DNA from 3 places in the Gilvimarinus sp. DA14 genome. Region 1 is predicted to be linked to each of the others. Evidence: riboswitches for the same ligand, from Rfam matches in the RefSeq annotation. Region 1 holds a riboswitch; each other region holds the start of a gene.
The links. A riboswitch is a leader RNA that binds a small molecule or an ion and turns the genes downstream of it on or off. The one in region 1 is predicted to bind thiamine pyrophosphate.

Region 2: linked by a shared signal. The riboswitch ahead of NHM04_RS12290 (TonB-dependent receptor) and the one ahead of thiD (bifunctional hydroxymethylpyrimidine kinase/phosphomethylpyrimidine kinase) in region 1 are both predicted to bind thiamine pyrophosphate.
Region 3: linked by a shared signal. The riboswitch ahead of thiO (glycine oxidase ThiO) and the one ahead of thiD (bifunctional hydroxymethylpyrimidine kinase/phosphomethylpyrimidine kinase) in region 1 are both predicted to bind thiamine pyrophosphate.

Annotation. Positions count from the first base shown of each region.
Region 1 is NZ_CP100350.1:1,900,545-1,905,327, reverse strand. Features, by position in the region: gene panC (pantoate--beta-alanine ligase) at 1-431, shown strand, start outside; gene panD (aspartate 1-decarboxylase) at 483-863, shown strand; gene NHM04_RS08340 (TolC family outer membrane protein) at 948-2,330, opposite strand; TPP riboswitch at 2,560-2,654, shown strand; gene thiD (bifunctional hydroxymethylpyrimidine kinase/phosphomethylpyrimidine kinase) at 2,757-3,644, shown strand; gene thiC (phosphomethylpyrimidine synthase ThiC) at 3,631-4,783, shown strand, end outside.
Region 2 is NZ_CP100350.1:2,795,815-2,800,597, forward strand. Features, by position in the region: gene pnuC (nicotinamide riboside transporter PnuC) at 1-565, opposite strand, end outside; gene NHM04_RS12285 (hypothetical protein) at 562-825, opposite strand; gene NHM04_RS12290 (TonB-dependent receptor) at 837-2,936, opposite strand; TPP riboswitch at 2,984-3,080, opposite strand; gene NHM04_RS12295 (AraC family transcriptional regulator) at 3,199-4,365, shown strand; gene NHM04_RS12300 (hypothetical protein) at 4,521-4,783, shown strand, end outside.
Region 3 is NZ_CP100350.1:798,125-802,907, forward strand. Features, by position in the region: gene guaB (IMP dehydrogenase) at 1-586, opposite strand, end outside; gene xseA (exodeoxyribonuclease VII large subunit) at 786-2,156, shown strand; TPP riboswitch at 2,171-2,312, shown strand; gene thiO (glycine oxidase ThiO) at 2,355-3,518, shown strand; gene thiS (sulfur carrier protein ThiS) at 3,511-3,735, shown strand; gene NHM04_RS03380 (thiazole synthase) at 3,737-4,537, shown strand; gene NHM04_RS03385 (AEC family transporter) at 4,545-4,783, opposite strand, start outside.

The DNA.
Region 1 (4,783 bases):
TCCAGCCAGATGAAGCTGTGTTTGGGGTGAAAGACTTCCAGCAGCTCGCCGTCATTCGCCGGATGGTCGAGGATCTGTGCATGCCGGTGCAGATCAGCGCGGGCGAGATTTACCGTGAAGACGACGGTCTGGCGCTCAGCTCGCGCAATGGCTTTATTACCGACGACGAGCGCCCACGTGTTAGCCAGCTAAATCGCACCCTAAACTGGGTGGGTGAGCAGGTTAAAGCCGGGCGACGGGATTTTTTAGCGCTGCAAAATGAGGGGCGCAAACAAATTGAAGAGGCGGGTTTTAAGGTGGATTACCTTGAGATCTGCAACAGCCGCACTCTCAAGCCTGCGGCGGATGATGACAGGGAGATGACCGTCCTTGGGGCCATGTATACGGAAGGGGCCCGTTTGATTGATAATATATCGCTGGAAATTGTCTAAACTCCCGGCGATGGCGCTCAGGCGCCATAAGTTGATACAAAGGAGGAGCCCATGCTCTCTACCATGCTCAAAGGCAAATTACATATGGCGGCTGTTACCCAGGCTGAGCTTTGGTACGACGGCTCCTGCGCCATTGACGCCGATCTGGTAGAACTGGCCGGACTGCGCGAGTTTGAACAGATTGATATTTACAACGTCAATAACGGCGAGCGCTTCACCACTTATGTGATTCTCGCTGAGCGCGGCTCTGGCACCATATCAATGAATGGCGCGGCAGCGCGCAAAGTGCAAGTAGGTGACCGCGTGATTATCGGCGCCTATGGTCAGTACACCGAAGAGCAGCTGGAAAACTACAAGCCGCGTTTGGTGTACCTGGATGACAAAAACAAAGTCGAGCGCACCACCAATACCATTCCCATGCAGCTGGTGTAAGCACCGATAGCAACGCTGAGTTTGGTATAAAAAAGGGGAGCTAGCGTTCGGCTAGCTCCCCTTTTTTATTGTGCGGCGGCCGGCTTACAGGCCGTAATCGCTGCGTCTAACCTGCTCGGTTTCTTTCAGGTAGCTGTCAATACGCTCAACATCGGCAGGGGTTAGCATGCCGGCGGCTTCGCGCAGGTTGGTCATTTGGATCAGGTAATCGTAGAGCGCGTTGGAGTAATCGCGACGGGCTTGGTACAGAGATTGTTGCGCCAACAATACTTCAACCAGGTTGCGAGTACCCACTTCAAAGCCGGATTGAGTGGCTTTAACCGCGCTTTCGTTAGAGATAATCGCCTGCTTGCGAGCTTTTACCCGTGCTACGCCGGTCTCGACGGCCAAGTGCAGCGAGCGCGTGTTTTGAATCACATTGCGTTGCTGGAAATTGAACTGCTCGTCGGCCTGCATCGCCTGCGCGTAGGCCTGACGGCGCTGGCCCGAGGTGCGCAAACCGCTAAAGATGGGCACGGTCAGATTGACACCCACAGTGTAGCCGTCCTGATCGTTGTAGTTAAACGGCGTCGAGTCGATATCGGTTTCGTTATCTGATTCGCTGTAGCCCGCGCTCAGGCCCAGGGTCGGGTAGTGGTTAGCGCGTGCGGCCTTGGCTTGCTGTTCGGCCGCGTTCGCCGCTTCGCTTACCGCTTTCAGGGTGAAGTTATTTTCCAGGGCGAATTCTACCCAGCTGTGGCGATCGGCCGGAGAGGGGGGAACCACGGGAAAATCTTCGCCCAAAGGTGCGATAGCATCGTGCGACTGACCGGTCAGTACCTCCAGGGCTTCGTAACTAATACCCAGTTGGCCGCGCGCTTCCAGGGTGGCGGCCTGGGCGCTGTCGTACGCTGCCTGGGCATCGTGCACATCAGTAATGGGGGTCAGGCCCACTTCAAAGCGCTGCTTGGTTTGCTCCAGCTGCTGTCCCAGAGCTTTCTCTTCGGCCAGGGCTACTTCCAAATTGTCGATGGCGCGCAACACGTTAAAGTAGGCTTCGGCGACGCGCACAATCAAACTCTGCTGGTCGGCCGAGTACTGCGCCTTGGCCTGCTCGCTCAATGCGGCACCTTGCTGATAGGTGTGCCAGGCGTTCAGATCAATCAGCGCCTGGTTTAAATCCAGCCCCCAGCGCTTGACTTCATTTTCGGTAGTGCCGGCGGGCGTAAGGGCCGCCTCGCCGCTGCGGATTTCATACTCCGAGTCGGTTTCGCTGTAGCTGACGTTAGCAGAACCGGTAATTTGCGGCAGCAAAGCGGCGCGGCCGATGGTTTTGTTTTCTAGCCCCGCCTCGAAAGCCGCTCTATCGGCTTTTAACTGGGGGTCGTTTTCCAGTGCCAGGTTGTAAATGTCGAGGATAGACTCGGCTTGGGCGCTGCTGCTAAGCGCAATCAGCGCGGCAAAAAAATAACGTTTTGTCTGCTTCATTTGGTATCCCGGTAGGTCTTGCGTCCGTTTTTGTGGTCGTTGCTGCGGTAAAGACGCTGGCTCCACAAATTTAGTTGCACTCTACTGTGTGCGATTTTAATACAGGCCAGAGTTTAGCGGTTTGCGTCCTCTAGGTCGAGATGAATAAACGTTCATTTTTTCGCGCCGCTAGTAAAAAACCGTAAACGCTGTGCTTTACAGCCGCGGAGCAGTTCTCTAGACTGCCGATTCTGTCTTGTCGGGGTGCTTCGTGTGGTGAAGCTGAGAGAGTCCCGTCGACCTGATCCGGTTAGTACCGGCGTAGGGAACGAGCGCTTATGAATTTATGTATCCATTCTATTTGCCGGGGCGTCTGCTCCCGGCTTCAAGCCGCTGCCGCACCGGCAGTTGCTGCGCTGTTTCCTCGCCCCCTCCAGGAAGCAGCTTATGTCCAACATCACCGAATATCCTAATCGCGTTACGTCTGCCTGCGTTGCTCTGACTGTTGCCGGCAGCGATAGCGGAGCCGGGGCGGGCATTCAAGCGGATTTAAAAACCTTTGCCGCCCTGGGTGTTTACGGCGCCTCGGCAATCACCGCCTTAACCGCGCAAAATACTCAGGGGGTGCAGGCGGTTGAGTCTGTATCCGCCGATTTTGTGCTTCGCCAAGTACAGTCGGTGCTAGCGGATATGCCGGTAAAAGTCATTAAAACCGGCATGCTCGCCAACGCCGAGATTATCTCCGCCCTGGCCTCTGAACTCCCCACCTTCATTCCTTTAGTGTTAGACCCCGTGATGGTCGCTACCAGCGGTGACCGGCTGCTGGCCGATGACGCCTTGCAGGCGCTGCGCCAGAAACTGATCCCGCGCGCCTGTCTGCTTACCCCTAACCTGCACGAGGCCGCCGCGCTGCTGGATGCTCCCGTGGCAGAAAGCGTAGCGCAAATGACCCGGCAGGCGGAGGCGCTGCTTACACAGGGTGCCCAGGCCGTGCTGCTTAAGGGCGGCCATTTGCAGCATCCGGATGAGGCGGTGGATGTGTATCTCGATGCCGAGCGCTGCGAGCTGCTCAGAGCGCGGCGGGTTCGCACCGCAAATACCCATGGCACCGGCTGCACCCTGGCCTCGGCAATCGCCGCTTTTCTTGCCCGTGGCCTGTCATCTTACGAGGCCTGTCGTGAGGCCAAACACTATTTAACCGGAGCTCTGACTGCCGCCGACCGATTACAGGTAGGGCGGGGACATGGCCCGGTGGATCATTTTTACGCTTTTTCTTATGCAACCGTGGCAAGTGCCGCACCCATAACCCAGGAGATTTCCCATGACTCAGAATAAACAGAGCGCCGAGCGCGTGCTCAGTGAAAGCGCCCAGGTGGATAACGCCTCGGTGCAGCCATTTCCCCGCTCGGAAAAAATTTATGTAACAGGTTCGCGCGACGATATACGCGTGCCCATGCGGGAAATTAGTCTGGCCGATACCCCCACTGATTTTGGCGGTGAAACCAACCCGCCGGTGCGCGTTTATGATACTTCTGGCCCCTATACCGACCCAGCGGTTGCTGTGGATGTGCGTCAGGGGCTTGCGGATATCCGCACCCGCTGGATTGAAGAGCGAGACGATACCGAGTTGCTGGAGGGAGTGAACTCGGAGTTTACCCGCGAGCGTCTGGCCGACCCTAAGCTTGCCCACCTGCGCTTTAACCATCACCGGGTCCCGCGCCGCGCTAAGGCCGGCAAGAACGTATCGCAAATGCACTACGCCCGTCAGGGCATCATCACTCCAGAAATGGAATACATTGCGATTCGCGAAAATATGGCGCTGGCGCAAGCGCGCGAGCAGGGGGTTTTGGAGAAACAGCACCAGGGCAATGACTTTGGTGCGGCTATTCCCACTGAAATTACCCCCGAGTTTGTGCGCGATGAGGTGGCTCGTGGCCGCGCGATCATTCCCGCCAACATTAACCACCCAGAGTTAGAGCCGATGATCATCGGGCGCAACTTTTTGGTGAAAATCAATGGCAATATCGGCAATTCGGCGCTTACCAGCTCCATTGAAGAAGAGGTGGAAAAGCTCACCTGGGGCACCCGCTGGGGGGCGGACACGATTATGGACTTGTCCACGGGCAAGAATATTCACGAGACCCGCGAGTGGATTATCCGCAACTCTCATGTACCCATTGGCACCGTGCCCATCTACCAGGCGCTGGAAAAAGTTGATGGCGTGGCCGAGGATTTAACCTGGGAGATCTTTCGCGATACCCTGATTGAGCAGGCCGAGCAAGGCGTTGACTACTTCACCATTCACGCCGGTGTGCTGCTGCGCTATGTGCCGCTCACCGCCAAGCGGGTCACCGGTATTGTCAGTCGCGGTGGCTCGATTATGGCCAAATGGTGTCTGGCGCACCACAAAGAGAATTTCCTTTATACTCATTTTGAAGACATCTGCGAAATCATGAAGGCCTATGACGTGTCCT
Region 2 (4,783 bases), 900 kb from region 1:
CGAAGATGGAAATGATGAGATAAGACACCAACAGTAGCGCGGTTAAATACAGGCCGCGATCAATAAATAAAAATATCGAGGTGCTGTTAATCACCATCCAATACAACCAGTTTTCCAGAATTTTACGGGCCACCATAAAGGTGGTGATAACACTGGCCCAGGTCGTGAACGAATCCACATAGGGCCAGGCGGCCTCAGTATAGCGACTTAACAGGGTGCCCGATACCAAGGTAATAGCCGCAATGGCTGCGAAGGTGAGGCTGTGTTGTTTGATGCCCCAGCGCCGCACGGGCAATGGTGAATCCTGCTGCCCGCCGTGGCGCCACTGCCACCAGCCGTAGATGGCCATGGCCATGTAATAAACGTTCAGTGCCGATTCCATCAACAGCTGAACATCCCAAAACAGCGCCGTGTAAATAGCGGTGCTGGCGAATGCGCAATACCAGCACAGGCTGTTTTGTCGTACCGCGAGCAGCAAATAGGCGATGGCGAGAATCACCGCGGCGACTTCCCAGCCGGACATCTGCGCCCAGGCTTGGGCGATTACCGCACTGACGTCACTCACGCATCGGCCTCGGGTAGGGCCTCAAAGCCCGGCAAAAATTTACTCACAAACACGGCTTTACCCCAGGTTTCGACGCTGTAGCGCATGCCTTCGCCCAGCACTTGCATAACCCGCTCATAGTCGCCGGTAACAATCGTGCAGGTGGGGTTGGTGGAGACCAGCAAGCCCTCTTGCTGATTTAACCAGTCGATAAAGCCTTTTATGGGCGGAATATAGGCTTCGTTAAACGGGTACATGCTCAGTTCGGCGGTCAGTTTCATTGCATGGCTCCTTAAAAGCGGTAAGTGCCGGACAAACCCACGACGCGCGGTTCGCCAAATTGATAATAGGGCTCGGTGGCGTAGCCTTTGCGCGGGTCGTTGCCGAAGGCGCCAAAGCCTCGGGTTTGGGTATCCTCATCGGTCAGGTTGCGGCCCCAAAGCGCCAGCTCCCAGTGCGCGGCGGTGTAACCCAAGCGGGCGTTTAGCAATTCATAGGCGTCGGCCTGGGCTTCGTGGCGGCTGGAGAAATAAAAGCTGTCTTTTCCCTCTACCTCTAACTGTGCAAACCAGTGGTCGGTAAAAAAGTATTCGCCACCGGCGGTAAATTGATAGTGGGGGGCGTGGGGTAAATCGTGGCCGGATAAATCGTAAGCCTCGCCCTCGCCGGGGTTGGCGTCAGCGTGGGCGAAGCTTTGAAAGTCATCAAACTCCGAACGCAGTAACCCCAGGCTTGCGAACAAGCGCAAGGCTTCGCTTGCCTGCCAATTAATGTCTGCTTCTAAACCGTAGCTGTGGCCTGCGGCGGCATTGGTGGTGTAATCTTCAAAACTGCAGGGGCAGGTGTTGCCATCAATTTGTTGCAGTAGCGATTGCTTGGTTTGCACGTCGTCGCGATCTTGGTAGAACACGGCGATATTGCTGGTGATGCGGCTATCGTTGGAGGCAAACTTGGCGCCCACTTCGTAGTTCCACAGAAACTCCGGCTGATATTCCCGCGAGCTTTCGGGCAGTGCGGTGTTGCTGTTAAAGCCGCCGGCTTTGTAACCGCGCGAGATCAAACCGTAATACAAGGTGGTATCGGTGTGGTATTCCAGCGCCAGCTTGCCGCCCAGCATATCGTCTTCGGGGGAGAAGCTTACCTCGTCGCTGTCGCGGTAGTCGGCGCTGCGCTCTTCATAGCGCAGGCCGGTGACTAATTTAAGCGCAGCGCTTAGCGGGATATCCAACTGGCCGTACAGGGCGGTGTTTTCGGCGCTGAAATCGCTGGTAAAGTCGCCGCTTGCATAAGTGTACTCGCGCAGTAAGCTCTCGTTCTGGTCGCGGTAATACACGCCGGCCACCCAACCGAATTCGTGACGTTCGTTGTTGGACACCAGGCGTAAATCGGCGGTGGTGTTGTCGATATCGCGCAGGTAATTATCGGTTGAGCTGTAGCCGTCATAAATACAAGTGAAGTCACTGCAAATATCTGCGTAGGTCCAGTCTTCATCGAAACCGTATTCGGTATCCGACTGTGCGTGACTGCCCAGCGCCACCAGTGAGACCGCATCGTTTAAGCGCCACTGCAAGCGCGCCGAGCCAGCTGTGGTTTCGGCGCGGTCGTGGCCGGGGTTATCCGACAGGGTGGTGCGGGTATTGTCCAAAGAGAAGGCGTCGTAGCCGTTATCGACATTGACGTACAGGCCGGTCACATCCAATTGCAGCGAATCACTGGGCTGCCAGCGCAGTTTGGCGCGGGCGGTTTGCTCGTCGATATTCTGATTGTCGTCAATATTTAAGTAGGCGTTGTCCTGGTAGCCGTCGGAGCTGTGCTGCTCCAGTGCGACGCGGGCGCTCAGGGTATCGGTTAGCCCGCCGCTAATGGCTCCGCTCAGGGTTTGAATATTGTAGTCGCCCAGGGTGGCGTTCACTTCGCCGCCGAACTCTTGGGTGGGGGCGGCTGATACCATATTTATCAAGCCTGCCAGGGCGTTGGCGCCATAGAGTGTGCCCTGCGGGCCGCGCAAAATTTCCACCTGGGCAATGTCCAGCGTGGTTGCTGCCCCGCCAATGCCGGTTAAGTCTATGCCATCGACCAGCAGGCCAACGGACGGGTTAACCGGCTCAATAAATTGGCTGCGCTCACCGATACCGCGAATTTGAAAAAAGCGGCCGCGCGAGGCGCCGGTGGAAAAATTCACATTGGGGGCGGTGTTTAAAATTTGTGCCAGGTGCTCGGCGCCACGGGCGTTGATGGCTTCAGCATCAATAACACTTGCGCTGGTGGCCAACTGGCTCAGGTTCGTGGGGCGAAAGTCCGCCGTCACCAGAATTTCTTCAATGGTATTGCCCTGCGCCTGGGCGGCAATGGCGAAAGGTAAAGTGGCAAAAGCAAAGTGTGCGAGTTTCATAGAGTCTCCAACAGCAACAGGAGACCCGGCATGCTAAATAAGCGCGGATATGAGAGAGTGTCCTATCCCTACGCCGGCATTAACCGGATCAGGTTCAACGGGTTTTTCTCAGGCCTGAGAAAGCGGCCACCCCGAGGATTTAAGCGTCGGACTATTTTACGCCCAATGCTGCTCAATGCCAATCTGACGTCGTGCTAGACGCTACTTTGAGTGGGAAATTAGCGGTAGGATAGGAAGTGATAAAAAATTAAAGTTACCCGTAATGCTGAAATTTTATAAAAAAGTGGCCACGCTGCTGCTAGGTTTGTTGTTATTCAGTGCGCTGCTCAGTTATTGGTGTATCCAGAATACATTCTCGTCTCGCACATTACTGCCTGCAGCGCAGAGCGAGCTGCCCTGGCATCTGAGCGCCGAGACGGATCACTCCCAAGGTGGCCTCTCAGAGGTAACATTCCACGATGACCGCTACAGCCTTGATTATTCGCTGAGTCTTTCCGATGTTGCTCAGTATCCCTATGCAGGGGTGGCGTTAAACTTTACCGATGACGGCGGGCAGCCGACCATGCTGGATCTTACCGGATACCACAAGCTGAGCTTTAACGTGAAGTGCGTCCCTGCCAATGTTCTGGCATTTGCCGCCCATACCTTTGAGCCCGGCATCACCCAAAAAGATGATCCGCTAAGCTATCGCTCGCCGGCGACCTATTTCTCCTGTGACGAGCAGTGGTCCGCCGTCGAGTTAGATTTGACTCGCTTGGAGACGCCCCAGTGGTGGCTGGATAAGTTTGAGCTCAAGCTCTCGATGATTGATTACCAGCTTAACCGGGTACCGCGATTGGTTTTTGGTTCTACCCATCAAAGCCCCATGCTGGATTCGGCGCGGGTGCAAATTAACGCCCTTGAGCTGCGCGGGCGAGATTGGCGCTACCTGTATCTACTGGCGGGGGTTTTGGGGCTGGCTTGGCTGATGGCCATTATTTGGCTGTTTCGCGCTCATACGCGGGCGCTGACCGATGCGCTTAAACTCAAACTGCAAAAGGACCGACCTCTGGTGGCGTATCAGCAGTTGTCGGTAGAGCCCCGACGCGACCGCGATAAAGAGGCTATTTTGCGTTACCTCGCCACCGAGTATGCGAACAGCGAGTTGAACCTGGACGGTATCGCCTCGGCGACCGGAGTCGGGCGCAGTAAAATTAACTCGATCCTCAAAGCTGAGCTGGGCTATACCTTTACCGGTTATCTCAACAAAGTGCGCTTGACTGAGGCTGCACGCTTACTGTCGGCGGGACCCGAGCCGAGCATTGCGGAAATCGCGTATTCGGTTGGGTACAAAAACGTCTCTTACTTTAATAAATTGTTTAAAGATGAGTATGGTTGCACGCCCAAGGCTTTTAGAAATGTTTATAAGGATGGGGCGGGTGATAGTTAGTGCCTGGCGCTAATTAATAATATTCGCTAAAAAACTTCAACTTTTGCGCTAATCGCAATGAAAATTCCAATAGCATTAGTGGTTAACCTCTGTTTTTTCTAGGCTGAGCGCACTAGAGACACACAATAACCAAAAACATAAAATTGAGGTTCGCTATGTCATTACCCATGCCCACCGCAATCGATGCTTGCTCTCATACTCTACATCGTTGGCTAGAATCCCATCCGGCCAGTTCGTTTTTTGCCATTCAGGCCAGCTATTTGCCTGGGGTCTCGGCAGTTTTGGATGTGGCGATACAGCAGGGCCTGAGTTACTCCCCCTCGCTGTTAAAAAGTGTATTGCCCTGCTTGATCGATTGCGCTGCTCAGCTGGCCTGCCCTGAAAGCCTGGGCGAGCGCGACATTAGTGAGCTGGAAAT
Region 3 (4,783 bases), 1.1 Mb from region 1:
TAATCATACCGCGCAATTTAAAATCTTCGTTCACCACCAGCACCTTCTCAATCCGGTGCTTGTGCAGCAGCGCGCGAATTTCGTCAGCGCCAGTTCCTTCCAGGGTGGTCACCAACTTTTCTTTGGGGGTCATGATGCTGGAGACCGGCGCGTCCTTGTTGGACTCGAAACGCACATCGCGACGGGTCACAATGCCCACCAGGTCGCCATTTTCCAATACCGGAACACCGGAAATATTGTTGGCCTTAGTCAAGGCCAACAGATCATTAATACTAGCGTTCGACTCAATGGTGATTGGGTCTTTGACGACGCCGGCTTCGTATTTCTTAACCGCGCGTACTTCCTGCGCTTGTTTTTCGATGGACATGCTTTTGTGAATGATGCCGATGCCGCCTTCCTGGGCAATGGCGATGGCCAAACGCGCTTCGGTAACGGTATCCATTGCCGCAGAGACCAGAGGAATGTTCAAAGCGATACCGCGTGTCAGACGGGTTTTTAGCGACACATCTTTAGGTGTCACCTCGGAATACCCGGGCACCAGCAAAACATCGTCAAACGTGAGTGCTTCTTCAGCGATTCGCAACATAGCTATCCAACCTTTGCGCTTGGGAAAAATAAGCGCGAAAGTATACCGCAAAAGTGCCGCACAGGTAAACTTAAAACTATTCATGACAGGACTGTAACCTGCTGAATTTGTTTTATTTTTGTAACACTGCCAGCAAAGCACGGCGGCGCCCGAAAACAAACACTGCCAAGGCGCAAAAAGCCTCTGCTACAATGGCGCGATGAATACGATCTCAAGTGATAACCCCCACCCCGATAACCTGCCAGCCGAGCGCGAAATACTCAGCGTATCGCGGCTTAACTGGATCAGTCGGCAGCTGCTGGAAACCCACCTGCCACTGATTTGGGTTGAGGGCGAAATTTCCAACTTTGCCCAACCCAGCTCCGGACACTGGTACTTCACCCTCAAAGACGATAAAGCTCAGGTGCGCTGCGCCATGTTTCGCGGCCGCAACCAACAGGTGCGCTTTGCAGTAAAGAGTGGCCAGCAAGTGCTGCTGCGCGCTCGAGTGAGCATTTATGAAGGTCGCGGCGACTACCAGCTCATTGCCGAACACATGGAGGAAGCGGGCCTTGGCGCCCTACAGCGCGCGTTTGAGGCGCTAAAGCACAAGCTCGCCAACGAGGGGTTGTTCGCCCCCGAACGAAAACTACCTCTGCCGCCGCAAGCCCACCATATCGGTGTTATTACTTCAGCCACTGGCGCCGCCGTGCGGGATGTACTGGCGGTCATCAGGCGGCGCTATCCATCGCAAAAGGTGACCTTGCTGCCAGTACCCGTGCAGGGCGAGAGCGCCGCCCCCGCGATTATCCGCGCGCTGCAACTGGCCGAGCGCAGCGGTCTATTTGATCTGTTAATTCTGACCCGCGGCGGCGGCTCAATTGAAGACTTGTGGGCGTTTAACGACGAGGCGCTCGCCCGCCAGATCGCCGCCTGCCCTATTGCGCTGATCAGCGCGGTGGGACACGAGACGGATTTCACCATCGCCGATTTTGTCGCCGATCACCGCGCGCCAACCCCGTCGGCTGCGGCTGAGATGGCCGTGCCGGATATCCGCGAACATTTGAACGCTCTAAAACAGAGGGAGTTGGCGCTGGGTAAAGCCATTGCCAACCAGCTGGCGCAACAACACAGCCGCCTCAATGCATTGCAAAAGCGGCTGCGTCATCCGGGCGAGTCACTGCGCCACCAATCTCAGAGGCTGGATCAACTGGAAATTCGGCTGACGCGCTGCATGCAACAACGCCTGGCCAATTGCGCCCAACAGTTTACCGATCTGCAAAGACGGCGACAGAACCAGAACCCCCAAGCGCGCCTGACACAGGCACAAAACAACCTGCACACCTTGCGCCAGCGCCTCGAGCAAAATATGCACAGACAGCTTGGGCAATGGCAGCAGCAACTGCACGAAAAGGCCCGCGTGCTCGACAGTGTCAGCCCCCTGGCAACGTTAAACAGAGGCTTTGCCGTGGTGCGGGATGAGCAGGGTCAGGTGGTGCGCAGCGCCTCAGACTTACGCCCCAAACAGCAACTCAACACCACGCTCGGCACGGGTGAATTTACCTGCGAGGTGATTGCAACCTCGAGCTAATGTCTTTATATTGAGCGCACTTGTCGGGGCGCCTTGACCACCAAAAACCAGACACTGGACCCAGTGCTGCGTGGTACGAAGGCTGAGATCGGTACGGCCGAACCCGTGGAACCTGAACAGGCTGGCACCTGCGGAGGGAACAAGTAGCGCCAGCATCGGCGGCCTCCCTCTGCTCCAGCCTCATGTGTCGAGGCAATAGTGACTCCAGATCTCTCTTATTTAAAACCTGATGCCAAGATAGGCATTGCCGGAGCCGGCCTGCTCGGCCAATTGCTTGCCTGGCAGCTCAGCGCGGCGGGATTTAGAGTGACTCTGTTCGATGCAGCCAGCAGCGCCAAACCACAAAGCGCCGCCCACACTGCAGCCGGCATGCTCGCGCCTATCAGCGAAGCGGCCGAAGCTGGCCCCGATGTATACGCTATGGGCGTTTACGGAATTGAGCGCTGGCGCGAATGGCTGAGCCACATTGGTACACAGGCGAGTTCTTGCTTGCACGAACATGGCAGCTTATTGGTGGCCCACCCGCAAGATGAAAGCGAGCTGGAACAGTTCATCAGCGATACCCGCCCCCTGCAGCACTACGCTGACTGCAGCATCCGCCACCTGCACCGCGACGATTTGCAGCATCTGGAACCCGATTTAAGCGGGCAGTTTCAACGGGGTTTATTACTCTCGCCCGAAGCGCATTTGGACAATCGCCAGCTGCTGCAACAGCTAAGCGCGCAAATCAGTACGCAAGATGTGCGCGTATATGAAAACACCCCCGTGAGCGCCGAGCCTTTTGCCATTATCAGCGAATCTACTGGGCAAAAATTTTCTTTTGATGTAGTCATTGATTGTCGCGGCGCTGGTGCCAGAGCAGCACTTATCCAACTGCGCGCCGTGCGTGGTGAAACTCTACACCTGGAAACATGCGAAGTAACACTGCAGCGCCCGGTGCGCTTGATGCATCCGCGCTATCAGCTGTATATCGTTCCCAAACCTGGCAATCGATTTGTTATCGGCGCCACGCAAATTGAAAGCGAAGACCTCTCCCCTATTTCATTGCAGTCCAGCCTCGAGCTTTCAAGCGCTGTGTACACTCTGGCACCGGCCTTTGCCGAAGCGCGCATACTTGAAGCTGGCGTGAATCTGCGCCCGGCGTTTGCCAACAATATGCCAAGCGTTTGCGCCCAGCGCGGCCTGATCAGCGCCAACGGACTTTATCGACACGGCTACCTGCTAGCGCCAGCGGTAGTCGATCATGTGCTGCATTTGCTCGACGCCCAGCGGCAAAGCCCTTTTGCTCATTTGCTGCAAGCACGGCGACAGAGGAGTGAGCGTAGAGACAATTCTTTCAACAGTGAGCCTGTGTATGAGTAACCGCACCATTGAAGTCTTTTTAAACGGCGAGTCCTGCGAGCTGCCCGCCGGTACCGACCTCGCCAACGCCACTGCTCTTTGGCAGAGTGAGCAACAAATACCAGAAAAGTTTGCCGCGGCCGTCAACGGTGAATTCGTGCCTCGCTCGGCCTACGCTGATACCTTGCTTGGCAGCGGCGACTTGATCGATATCGTAGCCCCTGTAGGCGGAGGTTAACATGCAAAGCGATAAAATCACGCTATACGGCAAGGAATTTAACAGCCGCTTTTTACTGGGCACGGCCCTGTATGAGTCGCCCCAACAAATGCGCGATAGCGTCACTGCATCGGGCGCGGAAATCGTGACTCTGGGGCTGCGGCGGCAAAACCCCAGCGCCGGCGACGGGGAGCGTTTTTGGCAGCATATTCGCGCCACTGGCTGCACTTTGTTACCCAATACCGCGGGCTGCAAATCCGTTAAAGAGGCGGTTAACTTAGCGCAAATGTCCCGTGAATTATTTGCCACAGACTGGATTAAGCTGGAAGTTATTGGCGATGATTACAACCTGCAACCAGATCCTTTTGCGCTGTTGGAGGCAACCCGCGAATTAATAAGCCAGGGCTTTAAAGTATTGCCCTATTGCACCGATGATATGATTTTGTGTCAGAAGCTGGTGGAAGCCGGTTGCGAGGTACTGATGCCCTGGGGCGCCCCTATCGGCACCGGACGCGGCCTGCTGAACCGCTACGCGTTAAAAGCGTTGCGCGAGCGTTTCACATGCCCGCTGATTGTCGATGCGGGCCTTGGCGCACCATCGCAGGCGGCCGAGGCGATGGAAATGGGGTATGACGCGGTACTGCTTAATACCGCCGTGGCGAAAGCGCAAAACCCGCCGCTGATGGCAAAGGCCTTTGCCGGCGCCATCCGCTCCGGGCGCGAAGCTCATTTGGCGGGATTAATGCAAACCCGACAAACAGCAAGCCCCAGCACCCCAACCATTGGACAACCTTTCTGGCACCAACAGCCGGGCAAAGCGTAACGACCTTTTACAGCGCAAAACGCCAAAAAAATAATGAAACAATCGCCGCCGGCAAGCTGTAACCCACCAGGGATGCGGCCAGCCGCGGCGCCAAATTGTAGCGCATCGCCAACACCCCGGCCGATATCATGGCTGGCATACCCGCCTCTAAAACCACCACCTGATGTGCGAGCCCACTGCCGCCATAGAGCGTAGAAAATCCCAGTGCGACGGCGGGCTTTAACACACAAAAGGTTAATAGCGCAG